DNA from 2 places in the Mesobacillus sp. AQ2 genome. Region 1 is predicted to be linked to the other one. Evidence: riboswitches for the same ligand, from Rfam matches in the RefSeq annotation. Region 1 holds a riboswitch; the other holds the start of a gene.
What was found. Region 1 has a riboswitch for FMN ahead of QNH36_RS15875 (ECF transporter S component). Riboswitches for the same ligand answer to the same signal wherever they lie in the genome.
Positions count from the first base shown of each region.

Region 1 (7,655 bases):
CTTTTTCACAGACAAACGGTTATCAATCAATTGAATCATATTTTCCGAATCGGCTTTATAATTTACATTCCCAAGACTGGACAGGTATTCTTCGACAATCCTCCATTGTATCTCCGTGAATCCGCATATCATTGATAGCTCTTCGGCCCGATGGTCCAAATCATGGTAAGGTATTTGATGTTCAATTAAAAATCCGAACAATCGTTCCACCTGGTACTGATCTGGAAGTTCTGCTTCGGCGAGCTGGTACGCCAGCTGTTCATCTCCTGGAGAATACAGCAAAACGGCGATGGAATCCAAACCATCTCTTGCGGCTCTGCCGATTTCCTGAAGATACGATTCGATTTGCATTGGCATGTGAAAATGGATTACATACCGTACATTATCTTTATTGATGCCCATTCCAAAAGCGCTGGTGGCACAAACCACATCAAGCTGACCATTGATGAACTGCTGCTGGATCAGGACCCGGCTTTCCGAATCAAGTCCTCCGTGATAAGCCATGACATTCTTGCTGCCCTTCTCCCTCAAATGTGCGGCTGTTTGTTCAGCCACTTTCTTGCTTGAAAAGTAGATGATCCCAGGCCCTTTTAGGTATTTCACCAGCTCGGTTGTCCTTTCCAGCTTTTCCTGGAATGACGATGCTTGTTCGAGAGTGAGCGAAATAGATGGACGGTCCACCGAATAGACTATCTCATTCCATTCCTCAAGACAAAGCTTTTCAGCAATATCTCTGCGAACTTCCTTTGTGGCAGTGGCTGTTAATGCAAGCGTCAACGGTTGTCCAAGCTTCTTGCGGTATTCCCCAAGCTTAAGATAGTCAGGCCTGAAATCATAACCCCACTGTGAGATACAGTGGGCCTCATCCACAACAAAAAGGGACACAGACAGCTTCATCAGCCGATCCAATATTGAATCAATCCCCAGCATTTCAGGAGATATGAAAATATATTTGAATTTTTCGAGTTGCTCAAGTCCCTGGGCCTTTTGCCGCGGAGATAAGAAGGAATTTAAGGCAATCACTCTCTTTTCACCCATGGCCATCATTTGCTCAACCTGGTCCTGCATCAGCGACAGAAGTGGTGATACAACCAAAACTGGACCATCAAGCAGGTAACCTGGTAACTGATAGCAAAGTGACTTTCCTGTACCTGTCGGCAGCATCGATATAGTATGATTTTTCTCTAAGACAGCTTCAATTGTTTCACGCTGTCCCGGACGGAAATCAGTAAAATGAAAATATTTAGCCAGATAATGTTTCAGTTCCATTCGGCATCACCATATTTAGCGAGAACAAGCCTGATTTCAAAATAAGAGGCATCAGCCACGCGTTCTTTAATTTGTTTCAGTTTTTTTGCGGAATTTTGCTGTGCAGCCATCAATATTCTTTCCTTTTTATCAGATGGTACAAAGTGATCTATATCAAATTCCTTTATTGTAAGCACAATTTCTACAATATGATCCTCGATCGTGCTGTGCTTAAGGTTTCTGACAGCGGCTATTTCATCAAGGCTGTAGCCCCTTTTAAGAAATTTATACGTTTTGTCGGTTGAAAGCGTCAATGGCACCTCTCGTTCTGCCTTATTCAACAATCCACTCAAAAGCGGATATACGTATGGGTCACCGGTAATCTTGTCGAACATGGCATGCATACAATTCAGAAACTCATAATGATAATGAGCCGGTTCTATGCCAGTCCGTTCAGAAGCCTGCATGATCGTCAAGCCGATCTTCTTGAAACCGGTTAACCTTAACACGACCAATTCCGGTCTGGTCCCCTCATTCTCAAGTGCTGAAATAAGTTCTTCATACAGCCTTTCAGCCAGTAAATAGCGATCTTCATTTTGCTGTCTGATATATCTCTTCACCCAGCTAAGTGTTTCCGGTTTATTCCTGATGGGGATATAGGATCGTTCTTGATTGATCAGATTCGAACTCACCTGGATGAGCAGAGTCAATCTTTCCCAGAAGGACTCAGTTACCTGATGGTACTTCCAGCCATTTAAAAATTTCGGGAGAGTACATTGAGATAAACGCTGTTCAAGTACCTCTTCCCCTCCGGACGTTAATTTAACTTTCGATTCTGCTATCTCCTCTACCAAACCGCTGTGCTTCAGCCTTCCGACCATTTTTTCCAGTCCATCCCGGGTAACAGAAGAGTATGTAGAGAAATACGGGGTGATTTTATATAGATGAGCATCCTGGATAGTCTGTGATGAGCGTTTGCCCTGTAAAAGGTGAAACACAGAATAAATCGTCCTCTCACCATTGATTCTTTTCAATATCGACAAAATAACAGACTCCAAATAGGTTATCCTCATACTATCACCCTTGAAATTAATGCTTTGATGGCTTAAAACATTTTTCCATCCATTTGCCTGCCACATTTTTTGGGTATAATAAACAAAGCTGACGGAAAAAATTCCTGTCCTGCTATAGCAGAAAAATAATATACCATTATTTTAACATGAAAATGTCGAGCAGAATGTTTTATTTTCAGCGTAAAATCCATTCAACGCCTTATCTGATAAGCATTCTCAATACTTTTTTTTATTGAAATGTTGGCGATACAGTTTTACAATAGATATGAGGAATACGTTTTCACTGATATTGGTGAAAACAGCATATTATTGTTAAACACTTGGGAGGAATTATATCATGGCTAAGTACACAATTGTTGACAAAGAAACTTGTATTGCATGTGGAGCTTGCGGTGCAGCTGCTCCAGATATCTATGATTACGACGATGAAGGCATCGCATTCGTAACACTTGATGACAACGAAGGTATCGTTGAAATTCCAGACGTATTGATCGATGACATGATGGATGCATTTGAAGGATGCCCGACTGACTCAATCAAGGTTGCTGACGAGCCATTCGACGGAGACGCAACGAAGTTCGAATAAGACCATACATAAATTCCCGCTTCCTAAGCGGGAATTTTTTTATTGTGTCTGGGAAAAAACACCAAAAAAGCAACGGTGCAGGCCGTTGCTTTATATCGTCAATTATAAAATTAGGCACTCTTATAATTTTGCTGTCTTTCGATCCACGTTTTCATTCTCGTGAACATTAGCATGAACACAATAGACATCATCAGGCCTTTAACAAAGTTGAAAGGCAGGATACCCGCCACAATAAACTGTTTTGTTTCTGGACCAGACATTGCCGGCATATTCAGGAACAATGTATAAGCAGGCAGGAATACATAGTAATTAAGGACACTCATCAGAATGGCCATGCTGATCGTCCCTGCCACTAAGGCAAATGTCATTCCCTTTTTAGTTTTTACCCGCTGATACAGATAGTAAGTTGGCAGAATGAATAAAACTCCTGCAGCAAAGTTGGCAGCATGGCCTACTGGCACTCCAGTTTCACTGCCTGTCATGAAGTAATCAAGGATATTCTTTATAAGTTCTACTAAAATACCAGCTGCCGGACCGAAGATCAAAGCAGCGATCAATGCAGGAATATCACTGAAATCGACCATCAAGAATTTTGGAAACGGCGGCAGCGGAAAATTCAGCAGCATTAAAACATAAGATATACTGCTCAACATTCCAATTGAAACCATTGCTTTTACACTAAATTTTTTCATTTCCCTCTCTCCTTATAGAGATCCATCTCACATAAAGAAGAAAGGTTCAGCATTCACATACCCATAGACAAATAAAATCCCCCAAGTTTTATGCTTGAGGGAGAATTGACTAAGGCATGCTTAATAAACGTTCAAACCTGCATTTTTTGAACGTCTGCAGAACCTCCATCTTCTCCCATCCAGACTATACTGTCGGCTTTGGAATCGCACCAAATCCTGCCTCAAAAGGCTCGCGGGCTTAGAGAAGATACTCATTACCGCCGATCGGGAATTTCACCCTGCCCCGAAGATAGACCATATTTAATTAACATGTTTATTATACTGAAAAAAAGAATTTTTGTGAAGATGTTTGCTTGTGACGTTTTTATGTCCGCACCAAATCAATCCTATACTCCTTCCTGGCTGAATATGATTAGGAAAAGCCTGCAAAATTCGGAAAATCAACCTTAAATCCCAATAGTGACTTCTTTTTATGGGAGCGTTTACATTGAATTCAAGAACATTAAGAGGATTTGACAAAAGAATATTCGTCTTGTAAAATAATCAGAAAATTATTTTTATTTACATAAGGGAGTGGGCAAAAATGTTTCAAGTGTTAGCTGCTGATTCAATCAAAGAACAAGGCTTGCAGCCATTGCTGGAGTGGGAGCAGGCAGAAGTGTACACAGGGGGAATTGATTCCGGACTTGTCAGTTTGGAAAAAGTCGACGCGTTATTAGTAAGAAGTGCGACAAAGGTGACGGCCGAGCTGCTCGACTTCATGCCTTCACTGAAAATCATCGGACGTGCAGGTGTCGGTGTTGATAATATTGATATTGCCGCAGCGACGAAAAGAGGGATTGTCGTCGTCAACGCCCCAGACGGCAATACGATTTCCACTGCTGAACATACTTTTGCGATGATGTCTGCATTGATGAGGAATATCCCGCAGGCACACTCAACCGTAAAAAATGGGGAATGGAAAAGAAATCAGTTTATCGGGAATGAACTTCACAGCAAAACATTGGGAATCATCGGATTAGGAAGGATCGGATCCGAGCTTGCCAAAAGGGCAAGGGCTTTCGGCATGTCCGTTAAGGTGTACGATCCATTTTTAACGAAAGAACGAGCAGATGTCTTAGGAGTACAATTATCTACTTTCGACAACGTTCTTCAGGAAGCGGATATCATCTCCGTCCACACTCCTTTGACGAAAGAAACAAAAGGGCTTCTTAACGAAAGGACTTTGAGCCAGACGAAAAAAGGGGTCTATCTCCTCAATTGCGCCAGAGGCGGAATCATCGATGAGATGGCCCTCGCCCACTTTATCGAAAAAGGCCACGTAGCAGGTGCTGCCCTCGATGTTTTCGAAGTCGAACCCCCAGGGGAACACCCTTTACTTAAATTTGATTCCGTCATTGTCACCCCACACCTTGGCGCCTCAACGAAAGAAGCACAGTTGAATGTCGCTACTCAGGTTGCCAGGGAAATCAGGACTTTTTTTGAAAATAATCCTGTTGCCAACTCAATTAATCTGCCGGCCATGTCTAAAGAAATTTATGAAAAAATACAGCCTTTCCACCAGCTTGCAAAGGAAATGGGGAAAATCGTATCTGAATGCCATAACAAAGGCGTAAATGAATTGACAGCCACCTATTCAGGGACGGCTGCTGAACTTGAAACCTCCTTTTTGACAAAAGCACTACTTTCAGGTTTTTTCGAAAATCGAATTGATGTGAATGTGAATGAAGTGAATGCGATTCATATCGCGAAAGAGCGTGGAATCATGGTCGGGGAAAAAGTGACCGGAAACTCGTTCGGCTATGCAAACACCGTGACCATCACCGCAAGCGGAGACGGAGATGATTTTACAGTGAGAGGAACTTATATAGAAAACTACGGCCCAAGGATTGTCAGTCTCGATGGATTTAACATTGATTTCCATCCATCAGGCAACCTGCTATATATCCAGCATATGGACCGTCCTGGTGTAATCGGCCATGTAGGAAGGATACTTGGCGACCATGATGTGAACATCGCAACCATGCAGGTTGGCAGAAAGGAAGCTGGCGGAGAAGCGATAATGGTCCTATCCTTTGACAAGCCGCTTTCGAATGATATGATCGCCAAGCTCGGGTCACTGCAAGATATCGTAACAATCAATAGCATCATTCTCTAAATACACGAAGCAGGCCTCGAATCTGAATTGGAGGCCTGTTTTTTATTCGTCTGTCAATCAGGCTTAACCCAGCGGAAAAGCTTTTCGTTCTCCTTTTGAAAAAGTCATGATCTCTTTGTAGCCAGCCTCTTTCGCAAGCTCAAGAGCCTGATCAAAATCCGCGCCAACATGTTCAGGGACATGGGCATCCGATGATAATACGATCGGAATTTTTTTATCAAGGCACATTTGCAATAGCCTTTTATCTGGATACAATGTTTGAGTAGGTTTCCGTAATCCAGCAGTACTTATTTCGACGCAAGTCTTTGATTGCGCCAGTGCTGTTGTCGCCCTGTCATACTGTTCCAATAGAAAACTTTCATCTTCGGGGACATAGTTAAAGATTTTCACAAGATCAATATGTCCAATAATATCAAACAAGTCAGACTGCGCAAGGGTCACGACCTGGTCGAAGTAGTTTCGGTATACTTCCTTTACGTCCCTTTTATCCCATTCTTTTCGATATTCAGCCAGGTCAATCCCAAAATCGCCGATCCAATGAATCGATCCGATTACATAATCAAAATCGTAGCTTTTGATGAATCGTTCCATTTCTTCATGTTTGCCTGGGGTGTAATCCATCTCAATGGACATCTTCACGTCAATTTCATTTCTCCAGGCTTCTTCAAATAGATCGACATAATCAGCCATATCATAAAATCTTCGTTCATCCACCCAGCTATTTCGCAAAATGTCCGCTGTTTGATAAAAGTGATATGCATGTTCTGAAATCCCGAAATGCTGAATTCCTTTCGAGCTCGCTGTATCCGTAAACTGCTTCAAATAATCGAGTGTCAATGTGCCTCTTTCCAGATGATTATGATAATCCGTCAGCATCGTCCCCATCCCCTTTGCGACTCTTTTCCCCATTATACTTTCAAGTGATGATAGGAACAAGAAATTGCTTATCGGGTATCCAATATTTGCTGCGGCTTGATTGTGTCCGTAGTCAAGTTGTTCAATGCTTTCAACTGGCTGACAGTTGTATTTGTCTTCCTGGCAATCGAAATCAAAGTGTCCCCGGAAACTACGACGTACTTATTGTCAGCAGGTTGCCCGATGACCAAAACTGTACCACGGGATATCTGATCTCCATCAAGCTGATTACTATGCTTGATTGACTCTACAGATGTATGATACATTTTTGCGATCGACCAAAGAGTCTCTCCAGCTTTGACTGTATGCTTTATGTCAGGTTGCTGCGGAATGGCTTCCCCCGACTTCTGTTGATCCTTTTCCTTAGATTCAGCTTTCAGACTGCCATGCTGATCATTAATCGCAATATCATCAGCTAACCGCAGTCTGGCGACTGTTTCCATTGTCACTTCTTCCACCTTTGCCAATGCGTCAACTGGCTCTCCTACAGCAGTGTCTCCCAGCGCCAAAACGGGGTCCACAGCATTTTCTTTTTCATATGTCCATTTTTCCTTATGGATTTCAAAGTGAAGATGGACACCTGAGGAATCTCCCGTATTGCCCATAAGGCCGATGATATCTCCCTGCTTGACAGCCTGTCCTTCCTCAACATTCCTTTTATTCAGATGCGCATAAACAGTTTCCAGGTTGTTATCGTGCTTAATGAATACAACATGACCGTATGAACCTGAATAATATGATTTTGTAACGATCCCTTGATCAACACTATGTATAGGTGTTTTGAGCTCACCTGCGATATCTATTCCTTTATGATGGCCATGGCGTGTTCCGTAAAGGTCTGTAATGACCCCTTCTGCCGGCCATACCCAGTCTGAAGTCAGTTCCGGTATATCGAGCATTTCTGCCTGAGAGTGCTTTCCGCCAAGAAACAGCAAGCTGATACAGAGTGCCATTAACCCGGCAATGAGCAATCGCTTTATATA
Region 1 covers NZ_CP126080.1:3,142,811-3,150,465, forward strand. Annotated here, with positions in the region: gene QNH36_RS15860 (RecQ family ATP-dependent DNA helicase) at 1-1,269, opposite strand, end outside; gene QNH36_RS15865 (YpbB family protein) at 1,260-2,291, opposite strand; gene QNH36_RS15870 (ferredoxin) at 2,659-2,907, shown strand; gene QNH36_RS15875 (ECF transporter S component) at 3,018-3,599, opposite strand; FMN riboswitch at 3,763-3,894, opposite strand; gene serA (phosphoglycerate dehydrogenase) at 4,183-5,757, shown strand; gene QNH36_RS15885 (histidinol-phosphatase) at 5,821-6,633, opposite strand; gene QNH36_RS15890 (peptidoglycan DD-metalloendopeptidase family protein) at 6,702-7,655, opposite strand, start outside.

Region 2 (7,655 bases), 820 kb from region 1:
TCAAGGTGAAAAGCAATAATCGCAATGTAAAAGGCCGGCAATGTGATGGCGATAAGAAAGCTGACATACCTGAGCAATCGGATGAATGACGAAGGAATCCACCGGCTGTTATAATCATCCGAAGACTGATAGAATGCAAAAAAAGTAATTGGCAATATCAAGGCTGTCGGACTGCCATCACCAATGATGGTGATCCTGCCTTCCATCAGATTCGCGATCACCCTGTCCGGCCTCTCGGTGTTGATGAGCTGTGGAAACAAAGAGAATGGATCATCCTCAATGAACTCCTCTATATAGCCTGGACTTAAAACCATGTCAGTCGAAATATAGGAAAGCCTTCTTTCAACTTCATCAACGATTTTCTGGTCAGCAATCCCTTTCATAAAAATGACAGCTACTTTGGTTTTTGTCTTATCGCCTAACTCATGGTAGTTAACCGTGAATTCTGGATTTTTAATTCTAAGCCTTAGCTGGCTGATATTTGTTTCAAGTTTTTCAACGAAGCCATCATGTGCGCCGCGAACCACTGCTTCATTTATCGGTTCCTGTATGGCACGTTGGATATCCTTAGGGAATGTGAATAACCAGGCTTCGTCCCGTTCGCATATGAACAAAACATATCCACCGCTGAGGATGCCGCTGATCATTTCCTCTTGTGTATTCACCGGTGCACCATTTAACGACTTAAGCTCAGCGGGTGTAATCTTCGAATCTTCCATCAATAAAGGAATCAATAATAGTTCCTTGAATTTGTCGGGCGACACCATGGTTTCAAGGAAACAAAAACGCAATGTGCAATTTCCTCTTTTAAATTCAGACTCTTTAAAGTCTGCAGTCTGCTGAAAGATTGCTTTAAGTTTTTCATATCCACTGCAATGAACTTCTTTTTTCTCGCTAATGGATGCAGGAAGCCGGAACTTTTTCATCATCACACCACTTTTTTGCTTAATAGAAACTTTATTAATATATTCGTTAAAAATAGTTATCCCTTTTAAAACGTTTTATATGTAAAAGTTGATTGTGAATTTGCGATTATTTACTGTGTAGGGGTATGATAAAATATAATTAAAGATGTAAAAGGGGGTTTTTAGATGGACATTTTAGAGCCCGAAGTACACCCGGCTGAATGTGGTGACAGCTGCTGCTCTTCAGAGCGCAAAAGCCACCATTCTGAAAAAACGAAAAAGAATCTCGTCACGAGATTGAATCGGATAGAAGGACAAATACGCGGCATAAAAGGACTTATTGAAAGAGATACGTATTGTGATGACGTGATCACACAAATTTCTGCGACTCAGGCGGCATTGAACAGCGTGGCTAAGCTGCTGCTTGAAGGCCATATGAAATCATGTATCGTTGAACGGATTCAGGAAGGTGATAACGAAGTGATCGATGAACTGTTGACGACGATTGAGAAACTGATGAAAAAATAAAAGGTCATTTTGTTTTCTATTTATGAACATGTTCTGTATAATGTCACTAACTTAATATATTCCTTCGGGGTCGGGTGAAATTCCCAACCGGCGGTGATGAAGCATGTGCTTCTTAGTCCGTGACCCGGTTAACATTTGTTAAGCGGTGGATCTGGTGAAACTCCAGGGCCGACAGTTAAAGTCTGGATGGGAGAAGGAAAAAACGAGGATTAGAAACAAGGGAGCAGTATACCCTTTTTTTACCCTCTAGTTTGACATTGTCTTTTTTAGGACCCCGAAGCGCTTATGTTTCGGGGTCTTTTTATATTTTTTAAAAGAGGGAGGGATGAAAGTGAAGAATCAGGACTATATGGCCCTTGCCATCAATCTTGCAAAAGCAGCGGAAGGTCAGACCTCCCCGAACCCTCAGGTTGGCGCTGTGGTTGTAAAAGAAGGGCAGGTTGTTGGCATGGGCGCGCATTTGAAGGCAGGTGAGCCGCATGCCGAGGTCCATGCCATCCGGATGGCAGGAGAGAAAGCGGATGGGGCGAGTCTTTACGTGACACTTGAGCCGTGCAGCCATTTCGGGAAGACTCCGCCATGTTCGAATCTTGTCATAGAGTCGGGCATCAAAAAGGTGTTTGTGGCTTCGGTTGACCCTAACCCGCTCGTTGGCGGAGCAGGAATCAAAAAGATGCGTGAGTCGGGAATTGAGGTAGAGGTTGGATTATTGGAGGAAGAAGCTATTGCTCTTAATAAGGTGTTTTTTCATTACATAAGCACAGGGCTTCCATATGTAACCTTGAAGTCAGCCACAAGCCTTGATGGCAAAGTCGCAACAGTGACCGGGGAGAGTAAATGGATCACCGGGGAGGAAGCGCGTAAGGATGTCCATCACTTCCGCCATACACAGGATGCCATTCTGGTTGGTGTCAACACCGTCATAACAGATAACCCAAGCCTTACGACCAGACTTGAATCTGGCGGGAAAAATCCCATCCGGGTGATTCTGGATTCCACCCTCAGGACCCCTTTCGATTCAGGGGTGATCCATGATCAAGCAGCTAAGACAATCATCGTGACAGGAGCGGGTGCTGAGCCTGAAAGGGCAAAACAATTTGAAGAACAAGGCATCGAAATCATCAAGCTTGAGACTGAGAAAGTCGGAATTAAAGAAATGCTGGAAAAACTGGGGGAGCGCGGCATTACTTCACTGTATGTTGAAGGCGGTGCCGAAGTCCACGGCAGTTTTTTAAGGGAGAAGGCTTTTCAGCGGGTGATTACCTATATTGCACCAAAGCTGATCGGCGGCAGAAATGCCCCGTCAGCATACGGAGGCGAAGGCATTGCCCGTCTGGAGGAAACAGTTCCCTTGAAGGTCATTGATGTAAAGCAAATCGGCCAGGATATCCGGATCATTGCTGAGCCGGTCTAGAGGGAGGTTAATATGTTTACAGGGATTATTGAGGAAATCGGGACCGTTGCAAATATCCAGCACAGCGGGGAATCTTTTGTGCTGACAATTGACGCGAAAAAAGTCCTGACAGATGTCCATCTTGGTGACAGTATTGCTGTCAACGGAGTATGCCTCACTGTCACGTCTTTTACAGAAAACAGATTTTCGGTAGATGTGATGCCGGAGACGGTAAAAGCCTCGAGCCTTAAAACCGTCAGGAGAGGCTCAAAGGTGAACCTGGAAAGAGCGATGGCAGCCGGAGGCCGGTTCGGCGGGCATTTTGTTGCCGGCCATGTGGATGGAGTCGGGGTCATCAAAGGGAAAACCCAAGTTGAAAACGCAGTGTATTATGAAATCCAGCTTGATCCCGAATTGCTGAAATACGTAATCATGAAAGGCTCCGTCGCAGTTGATGGTACAAGCCTGACTGTTTTCGGGATATCGGAAGACAGCCTGACATTGTCGCTGATACCGCTGACACTTTCTGACACAGTGCTTGGCTTCAAGGATAAAGGCGATATCGTCAATATAGAATGTGACATGATCGGCAAATATGTAGGTCACTTCTTGAGTAACCAGGTTCCAGCAGCTTCAAAAAGAGGAAGTAATATTACAGCCCAATTCTTAGAGGATAACGGGTTTATGTGAGGGTGATGAAAATGTTTGATCCGATTGAAGAGGCTATATATGAACTCATGCAAGGCAAAGTAGTCATCGTTTGTGATGATGAGGACAGGGAGAATGAAGGGGATTTTATCGCGCTGGCTGAGAAGGCAACGCCGGATGTCATCAACTTCATGGCGACGCATGGCCGGGGTTTGATCTGTGTTCCAATTGAAACAGAACTGGCACAAAGCCTTGACCTGATACCGATGGTTTCTCGCAACACTGATCCGCATGGTACTGCCTTTACCGTTAGTATCGACCATAAGTTCTCTACAACAGGGATTTCTGCGTTTGAGCGCTCGGCAACAGTACTCAGCATGCTTGATCCAGAGTCTAAGGCTGCCGATTTTAAACGTCCGGGCCACGTCTTTCCGCTTGTCGCCAAAAAAGGCGGCGTGTTAAGACGGGCTGGCCATACGGAGGCAGCGGTTGATCTGGCAAAAATGTGCGGCGCCAAGCCGGCTGGCGTTATTTGTGAAATCATGAATGAAGACGGCACCATGGCACGAGTGCCGCAGCTTCGCAAGATTGCTGACCAGTTCGATTTAAAAATGATCACCATCAAGGATCTTATTCAATACCGCAACCGTAAGGACAATCTGATTCAAAGAGAGGTTGAAATCAATCTCCCGACTGAATTCGGGATGTTCAAGGCTGTCGGTTATTCGAACGTCGTGGATGACAAGGAACATATTGCCCTTGTGAAAGGTGACATTGACCCGGATGAGCCGGTATTGGTCAGGGTCCACTCTGAGTGCCTGACCGGAGATGTATTCGGTTCGTACCGCTGTGACTGCGGGCCGCAGCTGCATGCCGCATTAACACAGATAAACGAAGAGGGGCGCGGCGTCCTTTTGTATTTGCGCCAGGAAGGCAGGGGCATTGGCCTGATGAATAAGCTGCGGGCCTATAAGCTGCAGGAAGAGGGCTACGATACTGTAGAGGCCAATGAAAAACTCGGCTTCGGTGCTGACCTTCGCGAATACGGGATCGGAGCACAGATTTTAAAAGACCTTGGCATCAAGCAAATGAAACTGCTCACGAACAATCCGCGGAAAATAAGAGGACTTAAGGGTTATGGCCTTGAAGTCGTCGACCGGGTGCCTATCCAGATGCCAGCAAGGGAAGAAAACGAAAACTACTTAAAAACAAAATATAGTAAATTAGGTCATTTACTAAAATTTTAAATCGGAAAAAAACTAAATAACATCTATAAATGGAGGAATAGTCATGAATAGAACTTTTGAAGGTAATTTAGTAGGAACGGGTCTTAAAATCGGAATCGTTGTTGGCCGATTCAACGAGTTCATTACAAGCAAGCTTTTGGGCGGTGCACAGGATGCACTGAAGAGACATGGTGTGGACGAAAGCAATGTCGATGTTGCCTGGGTTCCTGGTGCATTCGAAATTCCATTGGTAGCGCAAAAAATGGCAAAGAGCAATAAATATGATGCAGTCATCACTTTAGGAACCGTCATCCGGGGCTCCACTCCGCATTTTGACTATGTTTGCAATGAAGCTGCCAAAGGGGTATCAGCCGCGGCGATGAACTCAGGAGTCCCTGTCATCTTCGGTGTCCTGACGACCGATACAATCGAGCAGGCAATTGAACGCGCCGGAACGAAAGCAGGCAATAAAGGCTGGGACGCAGCGGCTTCGGCAATCGAAATGGCAAATTTGATGAAAAATATTGAAATGTAATCTTTTAAAGAAGCTGCAGGCTACCATGTCTGCAGCTTTTTTATGTGGCCACGACTAGCAAAGTCTTCCCAAACTTTTAAAATCCTCGCCTTAGTTTGTTAATAATTTGTTCATAATTTCTGGTTATGATGAAAACAAGTTAACAAACGAGGAGGAAATACCATGAAAGAGTTTGAGCAGCAATCCCGTTATGATGAATCGGAACCAGTCAACGAGCAGGAATCCCGGTACCATGAACCGGAACCGGTCAAGGAGCAGCAATCCAAGTATCATGAATCGGTAGCGGTCAAGGAGCAGGGATCCCGCTACCATGAATCGAAATCGGTCAACGAGCAGGAGTCCCGGTACCATGAACCCAAACCGGCCAATGATCAGCAACCCCGGTACCCTGTATCGGAACCGGTCAAAAAGTCCAATAAGTTCAAAAGCATTTTATCAACTGTCATGGCTGGAGTGGTCGGTTCGGCTATAACGCTTGCGGCTGTTAATTTTACCGAAACAGATGCTGGGCAAAAGGAGCAGGCCCAGACGGAAACAGCAGCAGAAAGCAGTTCAAATATTGTGACGACCCCTACATCTGCAAAAAGCTCAGGATCGATTGCCGATATCATTGAGGATTCCTCTAAATCGATTGTCGGTATCACCAATATTCAGCAGCAAAGCAATCCTTTTTCCCGCAGCCAGGGCAATGTTGAAACCGGTTCTGGTTCTGGGGTGATTTTCAAGAAAGAAGGGAATAATGCCTTTATCGTTACGAATAACCATGTCATTGAGGGTGCATCCAAGGTGGAGGTTTCCCTGTATAATGGCGAGAAGGTTGATGCGCAAGTGGTCGGAGCAGACGCGTTAACTGATTTGGCGGTTATTAAAATCGAGGCAGCCAAGGCGGCGGATGTCATCGAATTCGGTGATTCTTCAGCCTTAAGACCTGGCGACCAGGTACTGGCCATCGGAAACCCGCTCGGCCTGGACTTATCACGGACTGTCACTCAAGGAATCGTCAGTGCGGTTGACCGGTCCATCTCAGTGCCGACTTCTGCCGGGGAATGGGAAATGAATGTCATCCAGACCGACGCAGCAATTAACCCGGGGAACAGCGGCGGCGCATTGATCAATACAGATGGAAAAGTAATTGGAATCAATAGTTTAAAAATCTCGCAAAATGGAGTGGAAGGCCTTGGCTTTGCGATTCCGAGCCAGGAGGCACTGCCAATCGTCAACCAGCTGATTGAAACAGGAAAAGTTGAACGCCCTTATTTAGGTGTAAGTCTTGCTGATTTGGAGCAGATCCCTGAAATGTATCTCAAAAATCTGCCAGACAATGTGGACTCCGGTACGATGGTTACCAGCGTCGATCCAAATTCCGCAGCAGCCAAAGCAGGCCTTCAGGAACAAGATATCATCGTCGGCATCAATGATGCACAAGTGAAAAGTGCGAGTGACCTAAGGAGATATATGTATACCAAGCTTAAAAAGGGTGACAGTGCACAGGTGAAAATTTACCGTGACGGCAAACAGCAAACTTTGAAAGTTGTGTTGTCTGCTTCAAGTGTTGAATAATGGAGGGAAATAATGATTGCTTATATGAAAAAGAATAAATTGATGCTGACTTTTGCCGTAATTACCTTAGCACTTCTCTTGATTTTTGCGACAGCTTTTTCAAAAACAGAGACAGCAGCGAGCGTCAACGGTGAAAAAATCACAAAGGATGAATTGAACACAAAATTAACTGAGATGTATGGCGCCGATACTTTGGATTCACTGATCACCAATAAAGTGATTGAAATGGAAGCTGATAAGCAAAAGGTAAAAGTAACGGGAAATGAAATAGATGAAGAGCTGACAAAACTCCAAGACTCTTATGGCGGTGAAGAAGCTTTTGCAGCGGCACTTGAACAGAACAAAGTGTCAATCGACAGGATCAGGGAGGACATTCAAATGTATCTCCTTGCTGAAAAAATGATTAAACCTTCTATCAAAGTGACGGAAGAAGAAATGAAAACATACTTCGAGGAAAATAAAGAAAGTTTTGATCAAAAAGAACAAGTAAAAGCAAGCCATATCTTAGTCGAAGATGAGGCAACGGCAAAGAAAGTCAAGAAAGAGCTGGACAGTGGCAAAGACTTTGCTGAATTAGCCAAAGAATATTCCACGGATGCAAGCAATGCAGCTAAAGGAGGAGACCTCGGCTATTTCGGAAAGGGAGAGATGGCGAAAGAATTCGAGGAAGCAGCCTTCGGAATGAAAGTGGGGGAAGTCAGTGCCCCGATAAAAACAGACTTTGGCTACCATATCATTAAAGTTGCCGATAAAAAAGCGGCAAAGACGGCGGTATTCGAGGATCATAAGAAAGAAATCAAGGAATCTTTATTCGACCAAAAAATCCAGACTGAATATCCAAACTGGCTTGAAAAGAAAAA
Region 2 covers NZ_CP126080.1:3,964,990-3,972,644, reverse strand. Annotated here, with positions in the region: gene QNH36_RS19985 (spore germination protein) at 1-929, opposite strand, end outside; gene QNH36_RS19980 (metal-sensitive transcriptional regulator) at 1,092-1,433, shown strand; FMN riboswitch at 1,490-1,635, shown strand; gene ribD (bifunctional diaminohydroxyphosphoribosylaminopyrimidine deaminase/5-amino-6-(5-phosphoribosylamino)uracil reductase RibD) at 1,765-2,847, shown strand; gene ribE (riboflavin synthase) at 2,860-3,516, shown strand; gene QNH36_RS19965 (bifunctional 3,4-dihydroxy-2-butanone-4-phosphate synthase/GTP cyclohydrolase II) at 3,528-4,721, shown strand; gene ribH (6,7-dimethyl-8-ribityllumazine synthase) at 4,765-5,235, shown strand; gene QNH36_RS19955 (S1C family serine protease) at 5,398-6,795, shown strand; gene QNH36_RS19950 (peptidylprolyl isomerase) at 6,808-7,655, shown strand, end outside.
Region 2: another riboswitch for FMN. It lies ahead of ribD (bifunctional diaminohydroxyphosphoribosylaminopyrimidine deaminase/5-amino-6-(5-phosphoribosylamino)uracil reductase RibD); the one in region 1 lies ahead of QNH36_RS15875 (ECF transporter S component).